Regions from separate parts of the Butyricicoccus sp. AM05-1 genome, predicted to be linked through region 1. Evidence: predicted binding sites of a transcription regulator. Region 1 holds the regulator's gene; the other holds the start of a gene.
What was found. Region 1 encodes LexA, which represses DNA repair genes until DNA is damaged. Its sites were predicted from a motif close to CNAACANNTGTTNG; they were not measured.

Region 1 (6,875 bases):
ACGTTAAGGACAACATCGTCAAGATGATCGACGAGACCATCGCCCATGCGGTTCATGCCGCCATCGGCGAGCATAACCTGATTTCGACCGAGATGGTTGAACAGGCGCGCCGTCCGTTCATCGGCGTATTCCTGCGTCCGGAGGACTGCACCTTCACGCCCGAGGAGTGCGACGACCTGACCGCTGACCAGCTGACCAACATTCTGGCAGATCAGGCGCATAAGGTTTATGACTCTAAGGAGCAGGCCCTCGGCTCGCCCATCATGCGTGAGCTGGAGCGCGTTGTACTGCTCAAGAACGTAGACAGCAAGTGGATGGACCACATCGACGCTATGACCGAGCTGCGCAACGGCATCGGCCTGCGTGCATACGGTCAGTACGATCCGGTGGTCGAGTATAAGCGCGAAGGCTTTGATATGTTCGACGCGATGATCGATTCTATCCGCGAGGATACCGTCCGCATGATTTTCCTTGCACAGGTTCGCACCCGTGAGGAACCCAAGCGTGAGCAGGTAGCCAAGGAGACCGGCGCAGCAGGCGCAACCGACGGCTCTGTCAAGGCAGAGCCCAAGCGTGCCGGCAAGAAGCCGGGCCCGAATGATCCGTGCCCGTGCGGCAGCGGCAAGAAGTATAAGAAATGCTGCTACCTCAAGCCGGACGACCCGTATAAATAACTGTCGAGAAACCGGACTTTATTGACAGACTGAAACAGGAGAGAACCGAGGTTCTCTCCTGTTTTTATTTAATTGAACGCTTCATCATTTTGTTCGGCGAACATGCGCTGCACACGGTCGAGCAGGATGGGATAGCCGGCGAGTGTTGGGTCGGCAGCCAGCAACGCTTCCGCTTCCTCGCGGGCGTTCTGCATGAGCGCAAGGTCAGCCGCCAAATCCGCAACGTGCAGTGCGGGCAGGCCGTGCTGCCGCTGACCGAAAAAGTCACCCGGACCGCGCTGTGCGAGGTCTGCGCGTGCGACCTCGAAGCCGTCGCCGGTTTTGCACAGGATGCGCAGGCGCTCCCGCGCGACCTGTCCCTTATCCGCGCCGAAGAACACGCAGTACGACTGCCGTGTACCGCGGCCGACACGTCCGCGCAGCTGGTGCAGCTGCGACAGACCGAACCGGTCTGCGTCCTCGACCACCATCAGATTGGCGTTCGGCACGTCCACACCGACCTCGATAACCGTTGTTGCGACCAGAATATCGTATTTCTGCGCTGCAAAATCGCGCATGATCTGATCTTTTTCCGCGTTTTTCATGCGTCCGTGCAGTACAGCCACGCGCCGGTGCGGAAGCAGCTTCTGCAGGTCTTTTGCATGCTGCTCCGCGCTTTTCAGCTTTGTTTCCGCATTTTCGCTGTCCTCGATAAGCGGACACACAACGTAAGCCTGTCCGCCAAGACCGACCTGCTTGTCGATGAAGGCAGTAATACGCTTGCGCATGTTTTCGCCCACGGCGTAGGTCTCAACCGGACTTCTGCCGGGCGGGATCTCGTCCAGCACGGACACATCCAGATCGCCGTACATGATGAGTGCGAGCGTACGCGGAATCGGCGTAGCCGACATGACGAGCACATGCGGCGAGCCGCCTTTCGCGGACAGCGCGGCACGCTGCGCCACACCGAACCGGTGCTGCTCATCCGCGATAACGGCACCCAACCGATGAAACTGCACACCCTGTTGAATGAGCGCGTGTGTGCCCACGACCACCTGCGCCGCGCCGGTCTCGATGGCGGCCAGTGCCGCACGTTTCTGCGCGGCAGTCATCGATCCGGTAAGCAGCGTGCACGAGATGCCCAGCTTATCCAGCATGGGTGCAAGCGTCTCCGCGTGCTGCGCAGCGAGGATTTCGGTCGGCGCCATGAAAGCCGCCTGCCAGCCGTTCTGCGCGGCCAGCGCACACAATCCGGCCGCTACCACTGTCTTGCCCGAGCCGACATCGCCCTGCACCAGCCGGTTCATCGGCCGTCCGGAGGCGCAGTCTGCCGCAATCTCCATAATCGCACGCCGCTGTGCACCGGTCGTCGTAAACGGCAGGGCTTCAAAGAACGAATCCAATCCATTTGAGGTGAAAACAATGCCGGAATCCGCCTTTCGACGCTCCTTCAGCTGCTGCAGGCCGCAGCAGAGCAAAAACAGCTCCTCGAATACCATGCGTCGGCGCGCCTGCGCCACATCGTCCTTGGTTTTCGGTCGGTGAATTGCAGAAAGTGCGTCTACTGCGTCCGACAGGCGGTATTTCGCCCGCAAAAGTTCGGGCAGCGGATCCGGCCATTCACCGGTCAGCGTGTCGAGCGCGGCAGCGGTTACGCGCTCAAGATCGCGCTGGGTCAGTCCCGCCGTCAGCGGATAGACCGGCACGATGCGTCCCGGGTGGTCAGCGTCCGGTGCGACCTTCTCGGACTGCGGGGAAACCATTGTGCGGCCGCGTCCATAGCCCTGTACCTTGCCGTAGAACACATACTCCTGTCCGACGCGCAGCTGCGCCGCAGCATACGGATTGTTGAAGTAGGTGACGTTCAGCGTGCCGGTTTCATCGTAAATCGTACACTTAACCAACGTCAGGCCCTTGCGGATACGGTTGACCTTGGGTTCGGTGCCGACCACAGCGCGCACGGCGTACTTGTCCTCCATGTCGATTTCCGCAATCGGCGTGATGTGGGTGCGGTCCTCATAGTCGCGCGGGTAGGTCTCGAGCGCGTCACGGAGCGTGCGAATATGCAGTTTTTCGAGCAGCTTCGCCTTTTTCGGGCCGATGCCCCTGACGAACTGGATGCTGTCATCAACCGATGGCATGTGGACTCTCCTTTGGGAATTTTGATTTACAAAGCACCCGCCTTACGGGACGCGCGAACCGCGCAGGCGGTTCGCCCATTCTGGGCGGCACCCTTTTTCTGCACCAATTGACCGGGGCGCACGAACCGCTCAGGCGGTTCGCCCTAACGGGCGGAGCGTTTTTCGCTGAACCTCAGTGAAGGAGCTGCGCTCTGCGGAGCACGGGAGACTGCCGCGTCCGCGGCGGGGACAAAAAGGAAGGGACACTTGCGGTTTGCCCGTAGGCTGCTAAACATTGTTCCCGCGCCGTGCGCGGATTAAATGAGTGCCCTTCCTCTTTGAACTCCTACCTTTCCCTTATTTGATAGCCTGACGCAGACCAGAGACCGGCGACAGCTTCGAAAATAAGAGTACGACAGAGGATTTTTTCTTCCGTATATTTCTCAACCTGTTCGCAGTGTCAGATACCATTCTGCTGCACAGATCGGCTATTTCCAGCAGGCGCGGCATGACGGTGCCGCGCAATTCGATAGCGCGTTGCTACAGACAGTTTCTGCGAAGATAAATTGTACCAAACACCTAATCCGTAGGTGCCGTGCGGTACAACGTGTTAAAGAGTTGCGCGACACGAGTATGTCGCGCTTGCGGAGACTGAACCGTCTGCGTAGCAGTACGCTATCTGTGAACTGCGAACAGGTTGCGAAAGACACGCTGTGGTAACCCGACTGCCGTTCCCCTTTTCGAAGCGGTCGCCGCTCTCTGGTCTGCGCCAGACTAATAAACAAAGGGAAACGGGAGTTAAGAGGGTAGAAACCGTAGGTGTCTACCCTCTTGCCCTCGCTGCGGGAGCGGCAAATCCCCCGCTTGATTTCAAGCGAAAAACCTCCCGCCCGTTAGGGGCGAACATGCCTGCGGCAGTTCGCGTCCCCCGCTCAGCCGGTACTGAAAAAGGCTGCTCTTAATACTCGCGGTAAACCGCCTTCACCACGCCTAAAATTTGGCACCCGGTGCCGTTGATCGGCGGATACGCCGGATTCTCCGGCATGAGCCATACACCGTCCGGCGTGATGTTGAGCGTCTTGCAGGTGGCCTCATCCTCGAGCAGCGCGATTACGATGTCGCCGTTGCACGCCTGCACATCCTGCCGGATAATGACCAGATCATCATCCATAATGCCCACGCCGATCATCGAATCGCCGCGAATGCGCAGCGCGTAATACTCGCCGCCTCCCGCTGCCGGTTCGAACGGCACATAGCCGATATGCTCCTCCACCGCGAGGATCGGCATACCGGCGGTGACGCGGCCCAGAATCGGCACGCGCGGCACCATGGAAGGGCCGCTGACCGGCGTCAGCGCACGCGATTTATGCTCATTCGGCTCCAGATAACCGGCCTCCTGCAGCTTTTTCAGGTGCGCATGCACGGTGGACGGCGACCGCAGTCCCATCTCTGCACCAATCTCGCGCACCGAAGGCGGATAGCCGTGTTCGAGGGAATAACTGCTTATATACTCCAGTATCTGCTGTTGTTTGGCGGAAATCTTCTTCATTTTCGGCACTCCTCGCTGTTTCCGTCGGAACATACGTTCGTAATTTTATCCTTATTATACCGCAATCCGCTGCAATAAGCAAACATTTGTTTGCATTAACCTGCACGAATTTTCCGCGTTATTCGACACTATCCTTCAATTTATCCATTTTCTGCCGTTGTGTTGAAAAATAACGCAGTTTCATCACCGCATTGCTTGTATTTTACATGATTTTGTTATATCATATAAACAGCAAAAGTATTGATTATTGCAAGGGGACCCGCATTCTGCACCCCTAACTCGCAGGGAGGTTTTTATATGACCATCAAGACCGATCTCGGATATATCGACATTACCAACGAGGTGCTGGCCGGCATTGCCGGTTACGCAGCATCCTCCTGCTTCGGTGTCAAAGGCATGACCATCCGCTCCATGTCGGACGGACTGGCACACCTGCTCGGACTGGAAAACCAGTCGCGCGGCGTAAAGGTCACCGAGGCTGTGGACGGCGGTGTCAACATCGACCTGCACATTGCAGTCGAGCACGGCGTGAATATCGCCACCGTCTGCCGCTCTATCATCGGTGAGGTACGCTACAACGTTGAGCGCCTGACCGGTGTGGACGTAAAGAACGTCGATATCTATGTAGAGAGCATCAAGGCGGACTGACTTCCGCCATATCGAAAGGGTCGCTATGCCCTTTTCCGCCGCATTTGGCTTGCGGCAACACCTTTTACTTTTAGGAGAGTTAGATAAATGGCAGATCAGAAAATCAACGGTGCGCTGTACCGGTCCATGGTGATCGAGGGCGCACTCGCCATTGCCGAAAAGAAGGAACAGGCAAACGAACTGAACGTATTCCCGGTGCCGGACGGCGATACCGGCACGAATATGTCCATGACGATGGGTTCCGCGATGGCTGAGATGGAAAAGCTCGCTGAGCCGACCCTCGCCAAAGCGGCGGATGCGACCGCTTCCGCGCTGCTGCGCGGCGCGCGCGGCAACTCGGGTGTTATCCTGTCGCTGCTGTTCCGCGGCATGGCGAAAAAGCTGCGCGAGACCGACGAGGCTGACGGCCGCACACTCGCGCTTGCGCTGCGCGAGGGCGTAGACACCGCCTACAAGGCGGTTATGAAGCCCGCTGAGGGCACCATCCTGACCGTATCGCGCGTTGCGGCACAGCACGCGGTCGAGCTGTGTCAGGCCGAGCCGACGCTCACCGCAGAGCAGGTTCTGGCAGCGATCCTCGAGCAGGGCCACACCGCACTCGAGGAGACCGTTCACCAGAATCCGGTGCTTGAAAAGGCAGGCGTGGTTGACGCCGGCGGCTTCGGCTTTATCACCATCTTCGAGGGCATGCTGGACGCGCTGCGCGGCATCCACAAGGAACGTGCTGTTGCGGCAGAGCCGACCAAGTCCACCGCAGACTTCGCTGCGATCAACGACGAGGACATCACCTTCACCTACTGCACCGAGTTCATCGCATCCCGCAAGGACAAGGCGCGCAATGTTGCCCGTCTGCGCTCTATCCTGAACGAAATCGGCGATTCGCTGGTTGTTGTCGAGGATGATGATATCGTCAAGGTACACGTTCACACCGACCAGCCGAACAAGGCGCTCGAGGAGGGTCTGAAATTCGGTCCGCTGCTGACCGTTAAGATCGAAAACATGCGCGAGCAGCACACCGCCAAGGTAATCGAGGGCACGGCAGACGCGCCCAAGGAGCGCGTGATCGTTCCGGCAGAGAAGAAGTTTGGCTTTGTAGCCGTTGCGGCCGGTGAGGGTCTCAAAACCCTGTTTACCGACCTCGGCGCGGACGTTGTCGTACAGGGCGGACAGACCATGAACCCGTCCACCGACGATATTCTGCACGCTGTCGATGCCGTTCCGGCAGAGATCGTTTTCGTGCTGCCGAACAACAAGAATATCATCATGGCTGCCGAGCAGGCGGTTCATCTCTCCGAGGAGAAAAAGGTGATCGTCGTGCCGACCAAGACCATCCCGCAGGGTATTTCGGCCATGCTGGCGGTCGATCCGGAAGCCGAGCAGGACAGCGAGCTGGCGCTTGCTATGCTGGACGCGGCAAAGCACGTCCGCAGCGGTCAGGTGACTTACGCGGCCCGCGACAGCGAGTTTGACGGCAAGAAGATCAAGCAGGGTGAGTATCTGTCGCTGTGCGAGGGCAAGCTGTGCGCCAACGGCAAGGAAACCTCGGTCCTCAAAAAGCTGGCTCGCGAGATGGTCTCCGACGACAGTGCATTTGCGACCGTTATCTTCGGCGAGGGCGTTACCGAGGAGCAGGCCGCTGAGGTTGAGAACCTGCTGCATAAGGAAAACAAGGAGATGGAGATCAACGTCATCGACGGCGGTCAGCCGGTTTACTACTACATCATTTCGGTGGAGTAAACCATCCTCTAAGCATAAAAAAGCATCGGAAACTGCGTTTCCGATGCTTTTTTCGTGAAATTTCGTCTGCTGCGATTTACTTTACAAGCTCAGCTGCCATATCGAACATGGTCTGTGCGTCCAGACCGGTATCAAAGCCGCTGATGAGGTAGGTTACGCCGTCCTGCT
Region 2 (6,875 bases), on a different contig from region 1:
TTGATGCATATACCTATCTCTGCCGCGGCAAGGTGTTCGCCAACGCGCAGACCGGCAATATTGTCCTGTTTGGCGCGAATATTGCCGAGGGCAACTGGCTGCGTGCGGCCGAGTATCTCTTACCGATTCTGGCGTTCGCACTGGGCGTTGTGGCGGCGGAGATTGTCAAGCGGCGGTACAAAAAACGCCAGAGCGACATCAACATTCACTGGAGACAGATTGTCGTGCTGGTCGAGATCGTGCTGCTGACCGCAGCGGCTTTTATGCCGCAGACGCTGAATACCACGGTCAACATTATGATCTCATTCATCTGCGCGATGCAGGTCGAGTCGTTCCGCAAGGTGCGCGGCAGCGCATTTGCAACCACGATGTGTACAGGCAACCTGCGTTCGGGCACAGAGCAGCTTGTGATCTGGGCACAGACCGGCGACCGGAATGCGATTCGCAAAACGCGCAACTATTACGCAATCATTCTGTTTTTCATCCTCGGCGGTGCGATTGGCGCACTGACGACCGCGAGAATTGGCGAAAAAGCGCTGCTGCTGACCTGTATCCCGCTGAGTCTGGTCTTTGCAGTCATGTTTGTCGAGGAAGAACATACGCTCGAGGCGGAGGAGACCGCCGGAAAGGAACGGTAAACCATGTCGATCAAACTGATCGCCGCGGATATGGACGGCACGCTGCTGTCCAGCCGTAAGCAGCTGCCCAAGGGCTTTTTTCCGCTGGTGCGCACGCTGAAAAAGATAGGCGTACGCTTCGCACCTGCATCCGGACGGCAGTATTACAACCTGTACGAGCAGTTCGGCGAGATCGCGGACGAGCTGATGTACATCAGCGAAAACGGCGGCATGGTGTGCGACGGACGCAAAATCGTGTCGTTCGAGGCCATGCCGCAGCAGCTGGTGTGCGCGGCTGTGGAGCTGGCGCGCGGTCTGCCGAATGTGCACGCAATCGCGTCCATGCGGGACGGCGCGGCCTACGAGGACGACGATCCGGTGTTCGTGGAGAACATGGCGATGTACTACGCGCGGCGCAAAAAGGTGCCTGATCTGCTTGAAGCCGTGCAGCAGGAGCCGGTGTGCAAGGTGGCGCTTTTCTGCAAAAATGCGGCGGAAACCAACGTGCTGCCGTACTATCGGCAGATGTTCGACGATAAGCTGCAGGTAGCGCTCTCCGGCGCGGACTGGGTGGATTTGATGCGTCTGGGGCTGAGCAAGGGCGTGGCCGTAGGCGTTATGTGCGATAATCTGCACATCACACCCGCGCAGTGCATGGCGTTCGGCGATTATCTGAACGATGTGGAGCTTCTGCGCTCGGTGGGCGAGTCCTACGCGATGGCGAATGCACATGAGCGGCTCAAGAAGGTCGCAAAGCATGTTTGTCCATCCAATGATGAGGACGGCGTGTGCCGCACGATTCGCAGCGTATTGGCGGTGGAATAAAAGGCGAAACCCGGGAATCGAAGGATTCCCGGGTTTCTTTTGAATTAGGTTGTATTTGTATTCTGTTTGGAGACTTGAATATAAATAAGAGAGAATAAATTGAATGTGGAATAAGAATGCGGTTTCGAGAACGATTATTCGAGGGTCAGCTTTTTGTCGGTCAGGAAGGATTCCTTGCAGCGGAAGGCGATCTTGGTGGACTGGGTGCCGTCGATAACGCCCGGAGTTGCCTTGCGGCCGGTTGCTACGCAGTCGCAGAATTCCTCGATCTCAGTGATGTATGCATCGTGCCAACGGGTGATGAAGTCCTGATAGCACTCGCGGCATACGCCGTGCTGGCTCATAACCTCTACGAGAGAGTCGGTCGGAACGGAAGCGATACGCAGGGTGCCGCGGGTACCAACGATTTCGGTCTCAACATGAGAGCCGTGAGCTGCTGCACGACCGGCGAAGAAGAATGCCATAGCGTCGTTTTCCATCTTCATCAGGCCGGAAACGTTATCGCCGTCGTCCCAGTCCTTGTACTGCTTGAACTCGTAGCAGCCGCCGGTAGCCCACAGCTCCTTGACCTCGGAGCCGGTCAGCCAGCGAATCAGGTCGAAGTCGTGAATGGACATATCGATGAACTGACCGCCGGAGCGCGGAGCGTACTCCAGGGTGCCCTCGATGATGGAGATCGGGTCCTGCGAGTAGCAGCGAACCAGAATAACATCACCGATGTCGCCGTTCTCCATCTTCTTCTTGGCTACCTGATAGGAGTGGTCATAGCGGCGCATGAAGCCCAGCATAAAGGTCAGCTCCGGGTGAGCGGCGATGATGGCCTCGGCCTCCTTGCACTTCTCAACCGTGTCAGCCAGCGGCTTCTCGCAGAAAACGTGCTTGCCTGCGTCCATCGCAATCTTGATCATCTCAACGTGAGAAGCGGTGTTGGTGATGATGGCAACGGCCTCGACGTTCGGGTCAGCGCACAGATCCTTCGGGTCGTTGTAAACGGCGGTTACGCCCAGTTCTTCAGCGACCTGCTTTGCGCGGTCGAAGTTTGCGTCTGCAATAGCTACCAACTCCGAACCCGGAACGCGGTTTGCAATGTTGCAGGCATGCTCATAACCCAGACGGCCTACACCGATGATACCGATCTTCAGTTTTTTCATAGTAATACTCTCCTTTGCGATCTTTTCCTGCTCTTTTTATTAAGGCAACACCGCACAATTAAAGCTGCGGCGCTTTGCGGAAATTTTGTGCCCTGACTTTGTTGCGATTTCACGGTAATACGTCAAGTATTACCGCAAAACCGCGCCTCGTCAGTACGCAAAATTTACTCGCAAATCGCTCTTGTCCAATTATGCGGTATTGCCTTGAAAATAATGGGTTAACTTACAGTCCGGTGTGCTCCTTGACGTAGGCGCGGGCCATGCGGGCGTACTCGAGCGGATTTGCGATAGCCGGATCCTGCTCAGCCTCTACGACCAGCCAGCCCTCGTAGTTGTACTCGTCGAGCAGCTTGAATACGGTCGGGAAGTCTACGCAGCCTTCCGGGTCGCCGGGAACGGTGAACACGCCTTCCGGAATCGAACGGAGGAAGCTCTTGTTCTCGGCGTAGCACTTGTCCATTGCAGGCTTGCGGACATTTTTGAGATGGACATGACCGATGCGGTCGTGGTGCTTCTTGAGAATTTCGATCGGGTCCTCGCCGGAGAAGGTGAGATGACCGGTATCGTAAATCATGCTGACGTACTTCGGGTCGGTCATAGCGAGCATACGGTCGATTTCGTCGGTCTTCTGCACGGTAGTCGTCATGTGATGATGGTATACGATCTTCATGCCGCTGTCATAAGCGATCTTGCCGAGGTGATCCAGACCCTTGGTCAGTACCTCCCACTCATCGTCGTTCAGCACCTTCTTGTTGGAAAGCGGAGTGTTCCACTGATGCTGAATGGAGAACGACTGATCAGACGTGTTGATAATCGTAGCACCGATCGACTTCAGGAAGTTCATGTGGTCAACAAATGCACGCTCGTTCTGCCACATCGGCAGTTCATTTAAGTAGGTGCTGATCCAGCCGGTGATGGCGGAAATACCGCGGCGGCCAAACTCCTTATTCAGAATCGCCGGATCACGCGGGAACTGGCAGCCGATCTCGGTGCCAACATAACCGGTCAGAGCGATTTCACTGATCGTCTGCAGGAAGCTGTTTTCAGCACCCATCTCCGGCATGTCGTCCTCGGTCCATGCAATAGGAGCGATACCGATTTTAACCTTTTTGGGATCTAACATAATGCTTCGTCCTTTCATTCTTGTTGTATCTCACAACTGAGCTGTGAGATTCTTTCTTCTCTTTGTGCTTATAGTTTAGCAGATATGACGAACGGTTTCTTTTAGATTCTTGGCTTGATTCAAAAAACGGAAACTTTTTTTCGGACACCCGAAAATCCCATAATATATAATATATTAGAGGTAAAAGCGGCGGTAAAAATGCACAGTATTTTTTCGGAGCGGGTTTGAGGCTGTGCGCTTGTTTTTATAAATCCTGCTTTTTGCCGGTCGGAGACCGGCGAATCGGCAGGTTTGCGAAAGCTGAAAAACCGCAGAGAAACATACGGAAGATTCTCGGTCGGATATGCTATACAATAAATAAGCGAGAACAAAAAACAAGAATCTGCAAATAGCAAGAATCTATAATTATTCTCAGCCCGACCGCAAAAAAGCACGATATACGGCGGTCTGCAAAAGCAAATATGTGCTAGCGCACAACGGATCCGTGTGCTATACTTTTATAAGAGTAAAATCACCGTCAGAGAAAGAGAGGAGCTGCAAAAAACTATGCCGAAGGCAAGCCTGAACGTACAGTGCTTTGTAGAGAAGGAAGTTAAATCAATTTTTGAGGGGGAGAATCAGCCGAAGCTGCTTTACGTCAGTGAAATCCGACCGGATGCCAGCGCGCATCCGCGTGTCATGCATGCGCATGAGGATTTTGTCGAGCTGATTCTTATTTGCAGCGGTTCAAGTGAATACCTGATTCACGATAAAAAAGTCATCATCAAGCCGGGTGATCTGCTCGTATACAACGCAGGCGTGGTGCACGACGAGGTTTCCGGTCCGGATATGGAGGTCGGCAGCTACTGCATTGCCGTCGGCGGGCTGCATATACCCGGTCTGCGCGAAAACGCACTCATTCCGGATGATGCGGGCTATGTATTCCCGACCGGCAAGTATTTCGCTGATCTGCACTGCCTGTTTGAAATGATGTTCCGCACCCTGTCGGCAGGCGAGCCGAATGCTGAGTTGTTCTGCAGTTCGCTGATGCACGCGCTGCTGATGTCGGTGCTGACGGTCACCGCCGGTTCTCACGCGGAGTCGGAAAAGCCGCTGGAGGAGCCGCACATTCTCGGCAGACGAATTAAGGAATATATTGACAAGCATTATATGGAGCCGATCACGCTGCAGAGCATGGGTGAGGCGCTGCACATCAGTCCGTATTACTTATCGCATGTTTTCAAGCAGATGAGCGGGTATTCGCCCGTGCAGTATCTGCTGCGCCGCCGCATTGGTGAAGCACAGACGCTGCTGATCACGACCGACCTGTCCATCACGCGTATCGCAGAGATGGTGGGATATGACACGCAGAGCTATTTCAATCTGCAGTTTACCAAAAACGTCGGCATGCCGCCGAATAAGTTCCGGCAGAATTATATTGTGTCCACCGGCATCGAGGAGAAGCCTAAGCGCAAACGCAAGTAAAAAATCCCTGCACAGAGTGAGAATTCTGTGCAGGGATTTTTTTAATGAGGAAAACTGCGGAAAAAGAAGCATTCTCGTGGACAGAGCAGGCGGTTTGCTGCGGGAGTTTTTGTACGCATATTCCGTCCGAAATCCGCATAGAATTTCGTGAAATGGGGTCATGCTGTGCGGGTCAGAAAAGGAACGATTTTATACGCGGCAGGTGTGCTCGCGTGCGGAAATGTGCTGCTGCAGGTGCTCGGATTTGTCTATCGCGTGGTGCTCAGCCGCTTTGCGGGTGCGGAAGGTCTGGGCGTGTATCGGCTGGTCAATTCGGTGTATTTAGTATTGAATGCAGGCTGTCTGTCCGGCGTGACAACGGCGTGTTCGCGGCTGAGCGCGGCGTGCGAAGCAAGAGGGGAGAGTCATCGCTTAGGCGCGGTTTTGCGGTTGGCGTTCCGGGCCTTTTTTGCGCTGAGTGCGGCCTGTACAGCGGTGGTGCTGCTGTGCGGCGGCAGTATCGCGGCAAACCTGCTCGGTGACGGACGCTGTGCGCGCGCGTTTCCGTACATGCTGCTGTGTCTCGCACTAACCGGCGTGGAAAATATTTTTAAATCGCTGTTTATCGGACTGGAAAGGGTGCAGTACACGGCCTGCTCCGAGGTCGGTGAGCAGCTTATCCGCATATTCGCGGTCAGCTTTCTGCTGTACGAATATGGCAGCGGCGACTATGGCAGAATTGCCATGCTCATCTTCGCGGGCATGGTGTGCAGCGAGATTTTCAGCGCGCTTTTCCTCACACGGCTGTTCCGACGAAATATGCGGTATATTCGCTTCACAAGACCGGATAAGGAACTTTACGGTCAGTTTTTCGGCATTGCCGCGCCATTATCGGCCTCGGCGCTGATCGGGAATATGCTTGGCTCGGCAGGATCCGTTTTGCTGCCGCAAAGGCTGATGGCGGCCGGTCTGGACTATGAGCAGGCGCTGTCCGCGCTCGGCGTGATCTCGGGCATGGCCATGCCGCTGCTGCTGTTTCCGGTCGCGTTCGTCAGCTCGGTCTGCACGGCGCTGCTGCCCGCCGTCACGGCAGCGCAGGCGGTCGGTGAGCAGGCACGCGTGCGTGTTTTGACCGGCCGTGCCGTTACGACTGTGGGTCTCATCGGCATGCCGGCAACTGCTGTTCTCGTGCCGCTGGCACCGCAGCTGAGCGAGATGTTTTTCCGCCAGCCGCTCACCGGCGGCTACGCCGCGCTGCTCGGCGCGGCAGCCGTGGCGGCCTACTACCAGATGGCGACCGGCAGCCTGCTCAATGCACTCGGTCTGCAAAGGTGGAACGTGGCAACCGCCATCTCTGCGGAGCTGTGCCAGCTTGCGTTGCTGTACCGCTGGTGCGCAAGACCAACGCTCGGCATTTACGGCTACCTGCTTGCCATGTTTTTGACCGGAGCGAGCGCCGCTGCGGTCAACCTTGCCATCCTGCACCGGCGGACAGCGTTCCGCCTGAAACCCTTCCGGCGGTTCGGCGTGCCGCTGCTCTGCGGCGCTGCGGTTTTTCTGTGGACTCGCTTTTTCGCGCAGACGTTCGCCTGCCGGTTTGATAACACCGTGACCGCCCTCACGGCAGCACTCGTGTCGGCTATCATACTGTATTTGCTCGTGCTGAGGCTGCTCGGCATCCGTCTCGGGCGGTATCTGGCACATCGCATGGAAAAT

Region 2: iolE (myo-inosose-2 dehydratase) is a predicted target of LexA. The motif match lies at 3,846-3,859, and genes of this name have one in related genera.

The regions. Positions count from the first base shown of each region.
Region 1 is NZ_QUDG01000002.1:393,573-400,447, forward strand. It holds gene secA (preprotein translocase subunit SecA) at 1-674, shown strand, start outside; partial or broken gene recG (ATP-dependent DNA helicase RecG) at 743-2,797, opposite strand; gene lexA (transcriptional repressor LexA) at 3,732-4,322, opposite strand; gene DW088_RS05815 (Asp23/Gls24 family envelope stress response protein) at 4,620-4,970, shown strand; gene DW088_RS05820 (DAK2 domain-containing protein) at 5,058-6,707, shown strand; gene DW088_RS05825 (hypothetical protein) at 6,784-6,875, opposite strand, start outside.
Region 2 is NZ_QUDG01000001.1:685,651-692,525, reverse strand. It holds gene DW088_RS03795 (YoaK family protein) at 1-638, shown strand, start outside; gene DW088_RS03790 (Cof-type HAD-IIB family hydrolase) at 642-1,442, shown strand; gene DW088_RS03785 (Gfo/Idh/MocA family oxidoreductase) at 1,577-2,593, opposite strand; gene iolE (myo-inosose-2 dehydratase) at 2,817-3,716, opposite strand; gene DW088_RS03775 (helix-turn-helix transcriptional regulator) at 4,263-5,180, shown strand; gene DW088_RS03770 (oligosaccharide flippase family protein) at 5,346-6,875, shown strand, end outside.